DNA from 2 places in the Undibacterium sp. TC4M20W genome. Region 2 is predicted to be linked to the other one. Evidence: riboswitches for the same ligand, from Rfam matches in the RefSeq annotation. Region 2 holds a riboswitch; the other holds the start of a gene.

Region 1 (6,857 bases), on a different contig from region 2:
TTTTGTGAGTTTTCGAAGTAATTGCTTTCGATCAGTGAATAGCCCTGCATGCGCACATTGATGCCCGAGGTTTTGATATCGCTATACAGATTATTATAAATATGGGTATAACCACCACGCTGCAGCGGCAGGCGTGAGCCTACGTTTTTATAATAATTGTGATGGAAAGTGATGTAGCGGTCACTTGCATCGCTGTCGCTGGAACCGATCAGGCCTACTTTGTGATGATCATGGATGTAGTTATAAGAGTAGGTGATGTGATGCGCACCTGCCTTGTTATCCACCAGGCCATCAAACTCCAGGTCACCCGCGCCAGGGCATTCGGCAAGTGAGCTGAACAGGGTGTTGTGGTCTATCCAGACATAGCCAGGGAATTTGCCGCTCTGGCCTTCAATGCCTATGGCATCGATAGAACCAGGCAGCAGGCCTATGGTCATATTGCGGATGATCACATTGCTTGCGCCACCCTTAACGGCGATGCCAAAATTAGCTGCCGAGCCATTGCTGCCTTCTATCGTGACATTGCCTTTATTCTTGATTTCGACTATCGCGCCTTTGGCTTTTTTCCATTGAGTGCAGGCGTCAGGAATAGTACGGAAATCAAAAGTACCGTTATAGCGTATCACCAGGCCACCAGTGCCATTGTACGCATCCAGCGTTGCCTGCATTTGTGCCGCAGTAGTGACTGTTACTGCTGTAACTGTGCCACCACCAGTGACCAGCCCGGCAAAGCCGCCGCTGTGTCCGGCTGGCGCGGTTCCTGAGCCCGTGCCTGAACCTGAGCCATCATTTGAGCCACTGCCGCCGCCAGTATCTGGCGTGCCAGCTGGGCCAACGGCACATTTTTCTTTGGTGTCGGCAGTTGCTGCCACGCCAAAGGTGGCAGCTGTACAACTGACATTGCCCGACAGGGATTTGATGACCCATTTATCTTTCAATCCAAATGATACCTGCAGTGCTTTGTCGCCTACTTTGCAGGTGCCGCCTTCATCGGCGCATTTAGAAAAGCCCGAGGGCCAGTCTGCTGCAAAAACATTCCCTGCACTGCCAGATGCCGCAATGATGGCAAAGGCGATCAATTTCAATTTCTTGTTATTCATTTTCCCTCCGGGTTTTTGTTTCGCTGGTTAAAAAAAATCGCTTACCAAAACATCTGCGCAACTGATCTCTTTTGAACCAAGAAATCTGGGTTGGCTTTCAATTTGGTGAAGCGAATATTTGCACTATAGAAATAAAATGCGAGGCTAGAGTAACAAGGGATGCTGATCATTCTCGTGATTGTTTCCTCTCCAAACAATAGTTACAAATTAATACAGAGATGAACGTCAAAACGGATAGTGGTCTGGTTGAATGCGGTTTTGTTTGTCAGACTTTCATAGTAAGTTTCGTGTAAGTTTTACGTAATTTTTATAAGTGGTTTTATGGCTCGCAAACTTGCTATATTTGTCGCCACTTGTCGTTTTAATCATTTTTTAACTATTCCATAGGCTTTTATGTAAATATTTCCACGCTCAACTATCCAAGCCCTTGCAAGCCTTATATAATCGCGCTACTTGATCGGGAGAGCGTGACGAAAGTTACCGCCGAAGGGGCTAATACCCAAAAAACTCTCAGGCACAAAGGACCGATCAACGGGGTAGTTAAAAGTTGCCCCAACTCTGGAGAGCGGTAGCGGCAGATACGTTTATTTTCATGAATATTCGCCGGACTACCCACCGAAGGTGCGCGCGGGCAGCAAACATACATGGCTCCCGTAATCTCTCAGGTACCAGGACAGAGGGGTATGCGATTTCAGCGCATGCGGCGTTTATTCGTCGGCGTGCGTTTGTTCGTCCCTTCAATCTGGCAATCTGGTAATGAGGCACTCATGACGCAAGCAGCGACATCACTCAAGGCAACTCCCCTCAATGCAGCCCATCGTGCGGCTGGTGCAAAAATGGTTGATTTTGGCGGCTGGGACATGCCCGTCAACTATGGTTCCCAAATCGAAGAACATCATGCAGTGCGCACTGATTGCGGCATGTTTGATGTATCCCATATGTGTGTCGTTGATCTGCAGGGCGAGAATGTACGCAGTTTCCTGCGTGGCCTGGTGGCGAATAATGTTGATAAATTGCAGGTCGCGGGCAAGGCCCTGTATTCCTGCATGCTGAAACCTGAGGGCACGGTCATCGACGACCTCATCATTTATTTCTTCAGCGAACACTGGTTCCGCCTGGTCGTCAATGCCGGCACGGCAGAAAAAGACATTGCCTGGATGAATGCCCGCAATGCAGAAACCAACAGCGGCCTGACCATTACCCAGCGCCGTGATGGTGCTAACGCTTTTGCCCTGGTGGCAGTGCAGGGACCTAACGCCCGTGCCAAGGCATGGGAAGTCTTGCCAGAAGCCAAGGCAGCCAGTGCAGAAATCAAACCTTTTAACGCAGTCATCGTCGCTGATACTTCCTTTGGTGAAGTCATGGTGGCACGCACTGGTTATACCGGCGAAGATGGTTTTGAAATTGCAGTGTCTGCCGATCGCGTCACTGATTTCTGGAATGCCCTGGTCGCTGCCGGTGTCAAACCTGCTGGCCTCGGTGCGCGTGATACTCTGCGTCTGGAAGCTGGCATGAATCTGTATGGCCAGGACATGGACGAAACAGTCAACCCGCTCGATGCTGGTCTGGCCTGGACCATAGACCTGGTCAGTGAACGTGATTTCGTCGGCAAGCAAGCGCTGCAAACACAAGGACAGAACACCCAGTTCCTGGGCCTGATCCTTCGTGAAAAAGGCGGCATCCTGCGCGCCCATCAAAAAGTCGTCTGCGCGCAAGGTGAGGGCGAAATCACCAGTGGTACTTTCAGCCCCACCATGGAACAGGCAATTGCGCTGGCACGTTTGCCTATGGGCGCGTCGATAGGCGATACTGTGCATGTTGTTATCCGTGACAAGCAATTGGCAGCATCTGTTGTCAAACTGCCTTTTGTCCGTAATGGCAAAATCCTGGCCGTATAATTTGATCTGCAGTCGGTACGGCGTAACAGTACTGACTACTATTGATTAGCCACTCATTATTATTTAAAACAATTTATTTAACTGGAGCCCATCATGAACGTACCAGCAGACCTGAAATACACGACATCCCACGAATGGGTACGCACAGAAGCAGACGGCACGATCACTGTCGGCATTACTGAATTCGCTCAGGATGCATTGGGCGATATCGTTTTCGTTGATCTGCCTAAAGTTGGCACAGCACTCGAAGCTGGCAAGGATTGCGCAGTGGTTGAATCCGTCAAGGCAGCTGGCGACATCTATGCACCAGTGACTGGCGAAGTTGTGGCCATCAATGAAGAACTGGCCGATGCGCCAGAATCCATCAATGCTGATGCATTTGCTGCATGGCTGTTCAAACTGAAACCAGCCAATATTGCTGATGTTGATGCCTTGATGAATGCTGAAGCTTACGCCAAGAACATCGCTTGATTATGTAGTTGAAAGAGGTGGCCCTGTGGCTGCCTCTTTTAATATGGATTTGCCTGTTGCGGTTTACTCCGCATAGCTACACCTGATATTCCACGTTACTCTTCTGTACCCCATATACCATGACCCGTCCTTCACTGACCCAACTGGAAGCGCATGACGCTTTCATCGCTCGCCATATCGGCCCTTCTGAAGCAGAACAAGCCGCCATGCTGAAAACCCTGGGCTATGCTGACCGCACAGCCCTGATAGATGCCATCGTCCCGGCCAATATCCGCCGTCACGATGTGCTGCCACTGGCGCAATTCACAGAAGCCAAGTCCGAACAGGAAGCACTGGCTACATTGAAGGCACTGGCGTCAAAAAACCGTGTACTGAAGTCCTTGATCGGTCAGGGTTATTACAATACGCATACGCCTGGCGTGATCCTGCGCAATATTTTTGAAAACCCTGCCTGGTATACCGCTTACACACCATATCAGCCAGAGATTTCCCAGGGCCGTCTGGAAGCCATCCTGAACTTCCAGCAAGTCATCACTGACCTGACTGGCATGGACATCGCCAATGCCTCCATGCTGGATGAAGGCACGGCTGCGGCTGAAGCCATGACGTTGATACAGCGCGTAGGCAAATCCAAATCCAATGTGTTTTATGTCGCTGCCGATGTTTTGCCACAAACCCGCGAAATCATAGAAACCCGCGCCAAGCCGCTGGGCATAGAAGTACGCACATGCGCTGGCAATGAAGCGCTGGACAATGATTGCTTTGGCGTCCTGTTGCAATACCCTGGTGTTGATGGTTCCATCGTGGATTACCGCGAATACGCGGCAGCCTTGCATGCCAAGGGCGCTATGGTCATCGCTGCTGCTGATCTGCTGGCACTGACACTGATCGCTTCACCAGGCGAGTGGGGCGCCGACGTTGTCGTTGGTAACAGCCAGCGCTTTGGCGTACCACTGGGCTTTGGTGGCCCGCACGCGGGTTACATGGGTACGCGCGATGCATTCAAACGCAGCATGCCTGGCCGTCTGGTTGGCGTGACGGTTGATGCACAAGGCAACAAGGCTTATCGCCTGGCCCTGCAAACACGCGAGCAACATATCCGCCGCGAAAAAGCCACATCGAATATCTGTACCGCACAAGTATTGCTGGCAGTGATTGCCTCCATGTATGCTGTTTATCACGGCCCTGCAGGCTTGCGCCAGATCGCCTTGCGCGTACACCGTCTGACGGGTGTTCTGGCTGGCGGCCTGAAACAACAAGGCCTGGCTATCGCCAACACGACTTACTTTGACACGTTGACAGTCAATGTCGCCAATGCGGCTGCCTATCACCAGGCCGCCGAGGCTGCTGGCTACAACCTGCGCCAGATCAGCGCAACGCAAGTTGGCGTGTCTCTGGATGAAACAGTCACACGTGCTGATGTTGAAGCGCTGTGGGCGATTTTTGCCAAGGCCAGCGGCGTAGCTACAGCACCAGATTTTGCAGCGATAGAAGCTGGCGTCAATGATGCTTACCCGGCAGCGCTGACACGTGGCACGACTTACCTGACACACCCAACTTTCAATCGCTATCACGCAGAACATGAAATGCTGCGTTACCTGCGCAGCCTGGCTGACAAGGACCTGGCGCTGGACCGCACCATGATACCCCTGGGTTCATGCACAATGAAACTCAATGCCACCAGCGAAATGATACCCGTGACATGGCCAGAATTCTCCAGCATCCATCCGTTCGCGCCAAATGACCAGACCATCGGTTACCGCGAAATGATCGACCAGCTGGAAGCCATGCTGTGCGCTGCAACTGGCTATGACGCTGTATCCCTGCAACCAAATGCCGGTTCACAAGGTGAATACGCAGGCTTGCTGGTGATCCAGGCTTACCATGCTTCGCGTGGTGAAGCACACCGCAATATCTGCCTGATTCCATCTTCTGCTCACGGCACCAATCCAGCATCTGCCAGCATGGTAGGTATGGACGTGGTCGTGGTGGCCTGCGATGACAAGGGCAACGTTGACCTCGCTGACCTGCAAGCCAAGGCAGAAAAACACAGTGCCAACCTGGCAGCAGCGATGGTGACTTATCCATCCACGCATGGTGTGTTTGAAGAGGGTATACAGCAATTGTGCGAAATCGTGCATAGCCATGGTGGCCAAGTCTATGTCGACGGTGCCAACATGAATGCGCTGGTTGGTGTAGCAGCACCAGGCAAGTTCGGTGGCGATGTCAGCCATCTGAACCTGCACAAGACTTTCTGTATCCCTCACGGTGGTGGCGGCCCAGGTGTAGGCCCGGTTGCAGTTGGTGCACATCTGGCGAAGTTCCTGCCTAACCAGAAATCCACTGGTTATGTCCGTGGTGAAGATGGCATTTCTGCTGTTAGTGCAGCACCATTTGGCTCTGCCAGTATCTTGCCTATCTCGTGGATGTACATCGCGATGATGGGTGCAGAAGGCTTGAAGGCAGCGACAGAAACCGCGATCCTGGCAGCGAACTACATCGCCAAACGCCTGGCCCCGCATTACCCTGTACTGTACAGTGGTCATGATGGTCTGGTTGCGCATGAGTGCATCCTGGATCTGCGTCCATTGACAGATGCGACTGGCATTTCCAATGAAGACGTGGCCAAACGCCTCATCGACTTTGGTTTCCACGCACCGACCATGAGCTTCCCTGTGCCTGGTACTTTGATGATAGAACCGACAGAAAGCGAATCTCAGGCTGAACTCGATCGCTTCATTGATGCCATGATCAGCATCCGTGAAGAAATCGCCAAGGTAGCCAGTGGTGAATTTGATGCCAAGGACAATCCGCTGAAACATGCACCACACACGGCAGAAGTATTGATCGCCAATGACTGGCCACATGCTTACAGCCGTGAAGTGGCAGCTTACCCTGTAGCTTCGCTGCGCAAAAATAAATACTTTGCACCGGTTGGCCGTGCAGACAATGTCTATGGTGACCGTAATCTGTTCTGCTCTTGCATACCAGTTAGTGATTACGAATAAATATTGACGGCTTTGCTCAAAAATGAAAACGGACATGCTTGCATGTCCGTTTTTTCCTTATTGCAGTTCAGTTCTGAGAGCTTGGTTTGTACAATACGAATTGTGGTGAACCTTCAAAACTCTTGTCTGCATCTGACAAATGTCTGTGCTCCCAATTTGAATTGTCACGTTCCATATCATCAGCGGCAGAATTTATAAACCTTGCTATTTTGCGTAGTTCTTGCACCGAGGCTACCAACGTGATTTCTGCGAGCTCATCAGGAACTATGTCTTCTGATGCCAGTTCTGTATTTTTATATCCATAAATTTTCAATGCGTGCTCCTGACAATTGCTGATATTTATATAATCAACGATATATCAGAATTATGCACTCTTCAAT
Region 2 (6,857 bases):
CGGGCTGGTGCTGGAAAATGGTTCCGGCCTTTCACGAATTGAACGTATCAGCCCACAACAAATGGCTGGTTTATTGCAGGCGGCTGCTCGCAGCAACTGGTATGCCGAATTTGCCAGCAGCCTGCCGGTTGCCTCCATGGATGGCACCATGCGCCGTCGCCTCAAAGGTGGGCCAGCAGAATTGCGCGCGCGCATCAAGACCGGTACCTTGAAAGATGTGGTGGCGATTGCAGGTTATGTCAGGGATATCAATGACCAGCAATGGATAGTAGCGGCGATGATCAATCATGATGAAGCCGTCAAGGCGAAGGCTGCGTTGGATGAATTGATTACATGGGTGGCAGCAGGTCGCCCTTAAATTTCACTGAGATTCACTGCGCTTATTTGGCTTTGACCGGCTTGTCATTTGCCACGACATACTTCTGCGTATCGGCATCAAACACCAGCTTCTTCTTGCCCTTTTGTGCGGTGATGACGAAGTCATAGGTGTTGGTGCGCTCGCCCGCACTGTCGGTCATCCGGCTGATCTGGCGGTACCCGTAAGTTTTACCTGCAAATTCGACGATGAGCGGGCCGGGTGTGGCAATGCCGGGGGCTAGTTCCCACTTCGCAAGATAGTCATAGCAATGTGATGGGTCTTGTTCATTTTCATGCAGGTGCAGGCGTGGGTGCTTGCCCTTGCCGGGGCGCATCATGCTTTCACATTCAGGGCCACTCTCTACATGCTTGACCAGATCGACATCCTGGTCTTTATCAAACAATGGGGTGATCTTGTCTGCTTCTATGCGCAACAAACGCAGCCACACATGCACTTCGTTTTTCTCTACATGACTATGTTCTATTGCCATGGCAAAGTCACCGGGGAATAATTCCACCACACTGGTCTTGCTGATGCGACCGTTGGCAGCCAGCCATTCAACCACGTCCTGACGGTTGGTCAGTGACCAGGCTTCGCCACGGCGTTTGAACCAGTAGGCGGAAATCAGGTTGGGCAAACCCGATGCCAGAGGCTCACCCTTGACCAGCAGGACAGCCGTATCTGCATCAAGCTTTTGCACGTGCAGGGCATGCATGCGCAATGCCAGTTGGGTCGTCGTGGGAATAGACGCCGGCAATTCGGCCTTTAACTGCGGTGTCCTGATGATGTCTTTGTCGTCATTGATGTCCCAGCCCTTGAAGACCAGGCGCATGAGATCACGCTGCTCCAGCGTTTGCACTGACTCATTACGGGCGCACGCTCCCAGCATGCACAGACTGGCCATGAGTGAGTAAGGGACAATAATTTGAATCAGATACCGGGACAATTGCACTGTGGAAATTTTTCTTGAAGGAGCAATACAGATTTTAACTGATCACTGCCGCCAGCGTAGTGCTGTCATGAACAGAGATTTTTTTGCGTGCTAAACACCGCCTTTTTTGAATTGCGCAACATCAGAAAATAAATACTTGAATTTCATAAAAACAATTTGCAAAAGAGTAAGGTGTGCACTATGCTCATTTCTACAACTTGTACAACAGGTTGAGCACAACACTCAAAACAATATCGGGAGAGACTGTCAAAGAAAGATAGTGACAGCGCCGAAGGAGCAACCACCCCGGAAACTCTCAGGCAAAAGGACCGTTATTGTTGTCAAACTCTGAAGAGCGGCTGGATTGCGTCACCCAGCACACCGAAGGAGCAAGCATTGCAGCCTTACCAATGGCCGCAGGCGAAATCTCTCAGGTCCAGGACAGAGGGGGTATCCGTTGCGTAACTGCGCACGGAAATCCCTTTGACGTCTGGAGTCTGCTTACCATGAAATTCATCCATTTGAACGGTGACACTGTCACCGCGATGGCGGCCGCCTGCGCGCTGTCCATCTATAAAACCGGGTTTTACACTGATTGCAAAACCGAGTTCAAAAACATGAGCGACACTCAGCAAGCCGCCAGCCTTGACGGCCCTTGCTACAAAGATGATCTCAGTATCATCACAATCACCTCAATCACCACAGGCCTTTTGCACTCTCACGATATACGACCGCAGTGTAGTCATATTCATTGTTGACGCTGACCAGCGCAATTTCTTTTTCATAAAAATTCTGGTTATAGAGTTCTGAGCTGCTCTATAAGCGGATCCCCTATTCCCGTTTGCGCGGGAATGTTGTCCGGCATGTCAACCATGCCATGTTTCAAGCTGCCCAGTCCGCTTGAATGGGCGAGCTATTGTCTTAACCAAGTCACAAACCAACCAAGGAGTAAATCATCATGCATTTTCACCCTGTTTCAAGATTCAAAAAGTCCACTCTGGCTGCTTTGATTGTCAGCATCAGTTGCGCTGTCGCCAGCCCTGCATTATTGGCACAAAATCTGGCCAGCGATATTGGCGGGACAACTGATCAGGCACGTCTGGTCAGCGCTGCCGCACAACGCGATTTTGCCGAGTTTGTGCAATTCAATGTACAGCGTCGCGGCGGCACCCTGCCGTCTGAATTCCCGCTTGAAGTCAATGATGTGCAAGACCTCAAGGATGCGAAGATAGGCTATGGCTTTCCAGTCTATAGCCTGCCGCCGCAAGACGTCATGACAGGCCGTGGTGATTTGCGCAGCATGGCAAAAGCGACTGGCGAATGGCGCTTTGTGATCACCCTCAACGACACGCCAATAGGCCTGGCAACCCTGCGGCAAAACAACGGGCGCTGGGGTGTGACTTCATATGGTGGCGCAGTACTGGCCAAGGATGTCGATGCGGCGATTGCAGTGCATGGCAACAGCACACGTTCCAACCTGCGCTTCATCCGAGTATATCAGGCCATGTCAGATTTTCTGGAAGTAGTCTCGCCTACCGATGCCCGTGCCCGCTTTGCACCCTTGCAAGCCGCCCGCCAGAATTTGCTGCTGCAACAGCGCAGCGAAAAACTCGGCACACAATCTGCCAACAATGGTTTGCTGGAGCAAAGCGACATCCTTGAGCCTTTGCGCATCAGCGTCAAGCGCAATATTGACAGCTTTCGCTAAGCCAGAATCCAACTGAATATACCTACAATAAATACGGAGATATCATGAAAAAAAATATGTTAAAGCTCATATTCGTCTTGGGAGCAATGCTGGGCATACCCAGCGCTTACGCGCAATACCGTGCATTGAATGTACCGCTGGTCACGCAAGAACACAGCCAGTGGTGCTGGGCAGGCAGCAGCAAGGCCTTGCTGAGTTTTTATAATCAAAATCCCAGCCAGTGCCAGATCGTGAACTGGGCTTATGGCCTGAATTACGCCTGCGGCAATACCAACTTTAACTGGAACAGCAACGCCAACCAGCCCAACTCCATGTATGGCAGTGGCGGCAGCGTGCAAAACATCCTGGCGCATTGGGGTGTGCCAAATACTGCCTATAACTATGCATCGTCATGGAACACGGTAGTCAACGACATCAATGCCAACCGCCCTTTCGTGATCCGCTATGGCTGGACCAATGGCGGCGGCCATATCATGGTTGGTACCGGCTATGAGGTGTATAACGGCACCAACTATATCTACATCATGAACCCATGGCCAGGCGAAGGCAAAACCTACCGGACTTATGGCTCTGCCGTGTCCGACTATGATCATCAATGGACGCATACGCAGCGCGTGAATATCAGTGGGTGATGTTTAAATACTGGTTTAAAACACTGATTTGAAATACTGATGCAGTAAATTGACTGGGGGTGCAGGGAACACCACCTCCAGTCCAGAACTCAACACGGTTCAAGGCAAACCACAGGAACATATTTTGACTGTGATTCAGATAACAACATATACTGGAACATAATCAGCGCCTCAATTACCGACTATTGACATCGCCTGTCAATTCCAAATCAGGCAATTTTTAAACACCAAATCGATATGAGTATCAAAGCTTTGGTCGAATCTTCGACCACACAAGAAGATAAGCCAACAGCAGACGAAATACTTTTACATTGCAGTAAAGCAAGAATCAGTCATGAATTGTTTTTTAATCAGTTTTCTCTCGAGGTAGCCCGGGGATTTCATGAGCAGCGCTATGCTTATGAAGACTGCGATGCCGTGATGAATCATCTGTTCAACATCATGACAACTGCGCCTTTTTTCGATACTGAAATCAATACCCCAGAGCCTGCATTTTCTATTTTTCTTGCTTTCGATTCAGGTGAATACCATCATCCGCATGACCTTCCTCATGAAAGTCCAATAGAAAAACACACCAGACCGCGTGTGGCAGAAATACTGAAATTACATACTTATCGCGAGTAACTGCCCGCATACTTTACAATGCGCGCATGAGTACTTCTTTTTCCTGCCGCCCCCATTGCGCCGCCTGCTGTATCGCGCCATCCATCACCAGCCCTATACCTGGCATGCCGGACGGCAAACCCGCGGGCGTGCCCTGCATACAACTGGATGAAAATTGGGGATGCAAAATTTTTGGTCTGGCCAGCCGCCCTGCAGTTTGCTCAGGCTTGCGGGCTTCGGTGGAAATGTGTGGGGACAGACGTGAACAAGCCATGTTTTTTCTGACACAGCTTGAACTTGCAACTGCTCCGTCCATTTCATAAAACAAAGAAGTATGAGCATCATTCACATATCTGACTTAACTGCTAAAGAGATTGCCAGCATCTGGGAGCTGGCAGAACGCCAGGACATGCATATCCAGGGGCGGGTTGCATGGTCGTTTGAGGGCAATGGCATACGCACCCGCACCAGCTTCATACAGGCTTTCCAGGAACTGGGCCTGCGCTTTGTTGAATTGCCCAATGTGCTGAAGACAGCAGAGAGAACCACAGACCTGGCCGCCTATCTCGATGACTTTTACGACATCTATGTCATACGCGAACGCAATCATGAGCGCCTGGCGGACTTTGCAAACAATAGCTGCCGCCCTGTCGTCAATGCGCTGTCCAGCCAGGGTCACCCATGCGAGGTATTGACAGATGCTTATTATGTAAATCAGGCAATTGCACCGATACAGCAGGCGAGAATATGCCTGTGGGGCCCGCCTACCAATGTCATGCGGTCCTGGCATGAGTTGGCGGTGGTCATGGGCTTTCAGGTCACGCAGTTGTGTGAGGCTGCCTTTCATGAAGCAAAACCAAACGTCAGCTATGCCTCATCGATTGAATCCAGCTTTGATATCGTCATCACCGATGGCTGGCCTGAGAGCTATGCAAATGCAGACTGGTCATTAACTACCGGGCATCTTGAACAGATGGGCATGCCGCATTTGTTGCCAACGCCACCATTTTCCATAGGCAGGGAAATTGCCTTTGACCCCGTCAGTTATGCAGGCTTTACTGGCTACCGGCAAAAGAACCTGCTCCTGCCAGTACAAAAGGCCATACTGGTTTATTTGCTAAGTCATAAAAAGCCACAGTAAGCAAAATCCGGGATGCTTATTTGTAAATTTTGATCTAGACTGCACTTAACAAATGCGCTGCCATCTACATACTTGCCAATGCCCGGACATAAGATTTGGCTATGGCAGATGCAACAATTGTTATAGAAATTTGCATTAAAATTGTACAAGCTTTATACAATTAGCTTATTACTTCCAAGTATAATTGCCATATGGAAAGTCAATTTCCTGTCTTCCTGATGCAGGCCAGGCATCGCAATATGCGTTCGCATAGAGGTCTGCATTTTCCATTTGTCTTATGACAACAAATTGAAAATCTATGATCTCTCTTTTTAAACACCTCTCGGTGGGCAAGCGCTTAGGTATCGGTTTTACCCTCATACTCGCCCTGTTCTTTGTAACGACCCTGGTTGCCATCATCAAGCTAAATACCGTGGCCGCCGCGGCAGACGATTTATTGAAAGACCCGCTGGCAACCGAGCGTCTGGTCAGTGACTGGTACCGCAATATCCACACGGGCGTACGCCGCACGACAGCCATTGCGAGAAGCAGCGACCCCTCACTGGCGACCTTCTTTGCAGCAGAACAGGAAGAATCTACCCGTGTCTCTGGCTTGCTGCAAAAAGGTATTGCCGAGCATATGAAAAGCGCTGACGAAGTCGCCCTCTTTAAAGAAATCGGCGAGCAACGCCAGGCCTACCTGAGCACCCGCAATACCGTGGTTACCCTTAAAAAAGATGGCAAGGTCGATGAGGCCAATGAGGCGCTGGAAAAAGGCTTCATTCCTGCGGCGGCACTATATGTCAAAAAAATAGAAGAAATGCTGAGTCTGCAACGCAAGCAGATAGACGAAATGTCGGCTGAAATCCAGCAAACCTATCAAACCAGCCGCATACTGCTGATCGTGCTTTCTGTGGTTGCCGCGATGCTGTCAGTCGCCTGCGCCTGGCTGATGACGATTTCGATTACCAGGCCGCTGTCCAGGGCCACGGCAGTTGCTGAGAAAATGGCTCAGGGTGATTTGAGTGAAACCCTGGAGATCAAACTGAATGATGAGATCGGCAAGATGATGCATGCCATCAATGGCATCAACACTGGCCTCAGCAGTGTTATCGGTAATGTGCGCCATGGCACCGAGACCATCAATGTGGCAGCGGCAGAAATTGCTTCTGGCAATGCTGACCTGTCATCCCGCACAGAATCACAAGCCAGCTCACTCGAAGAAACCGCTTCATCGATGGAAGAGCTGACATCCACCGTCAGACAAAATGCCGACAATGCGCGCCAGGCCAATCAACTGGTGATCTCGGCATCCGGCGTGGCTGTCAAGGGTGGTGAAGTAGTTGGTCAGGTGGTAGAGACCATGGGCTCGATCAAAGAAAGCTCACGCAAGATTGTCGATATTATTTCTGTCATTGACGGCATCGCCTTCCAGACCAATATCCTGGCCCTGAACGCCGCCGTTGAAGCAGCCCGCGCCGGTGAACAAGGCCGTGGTTTTGCGG

What was found. Region 2 has a riboswitch for glycine ahead of ACO0LL_RS14245 (hypothetical protein). Riboswitches for the same ligand answer to the same signal wherever they lie in the genome.
Region 1: another riboswitch for glycine. It lies ahead of gcvT (glycine cleavage system aminomethyltransferase GcvT); the one in region 2 lies ahead of ACO0LL_RS14245 (hypothetical protein).

Annotation. Positions count from the first base shown of each region.
Region 1 is NZ_JBMPPI010000005.1:253,265-260,121, reverse strand. It holds gene ACO0LL_RS09270 (pectate lyase family protein) at 1-1,100, opposite strand, end outside; glycine riboswitch at 1,549-1,637, shown strand; glycine riboswitch at 1,649-1,787, shown strand; gene gcvT (glycine cleavage system aminomethyltransferase GcvT) at 1,868-2,998, shown strand; gene gcvH (glycine cleavage system protein GcvH) at 3,092-3,469, shown strand; gene gcvP (aminomethyl-transferring glycine dehydrogenase) at 3,589-6,477, shown strand; gene ACO0LL_RS09250 (Imm32 family immunity protein) at 6,545-6,790, opposite strand; gene ACO0LL_RS09245 (EAL domain-containing protein) at 6,853-6,857, opposite strand, start outside.
Region 2 is NZ_JBMPPI010000010.1:52,704-59,560, reverse strand. It holds gene dacB (D-alanyl-D-alanine carboxypeptidase/D-alanyl-D-alanine endopeptidase) at 1-358, shown strand, start outside; gene ACO0LL_RS14250 (hypothetical protein) at 381-1,262, opposite strand; glycine riboswitch at 1,535-1,631, shown strand; gene ACO0LL_RS14245 (hypothetical protein) at 1,796-2,047, shown strand; gene ACO0LL_RS14240 (hypothetical protein) at 2,248-2,997, shown strand; gene ACO0LL_RS14235 (C39 family peptidase) at 3,042-3,629, shown strand; gene ACO0LL_RS14230 (hypothetical protein) at 3,867-4,253, shown strand; gene ACO0LL_RS14225 (YkgJ family cysteine cluster protein) at 4,280-4,555, shown strand; gene ACO0LL_RS14220 (ornithine carbamoyltransferase) at 4,567-5,373, shown strand; gene ACO0LL_RS14215 (methyl-accepting chemotaxis protein) at 5,672-6,857, shown strand, end outside.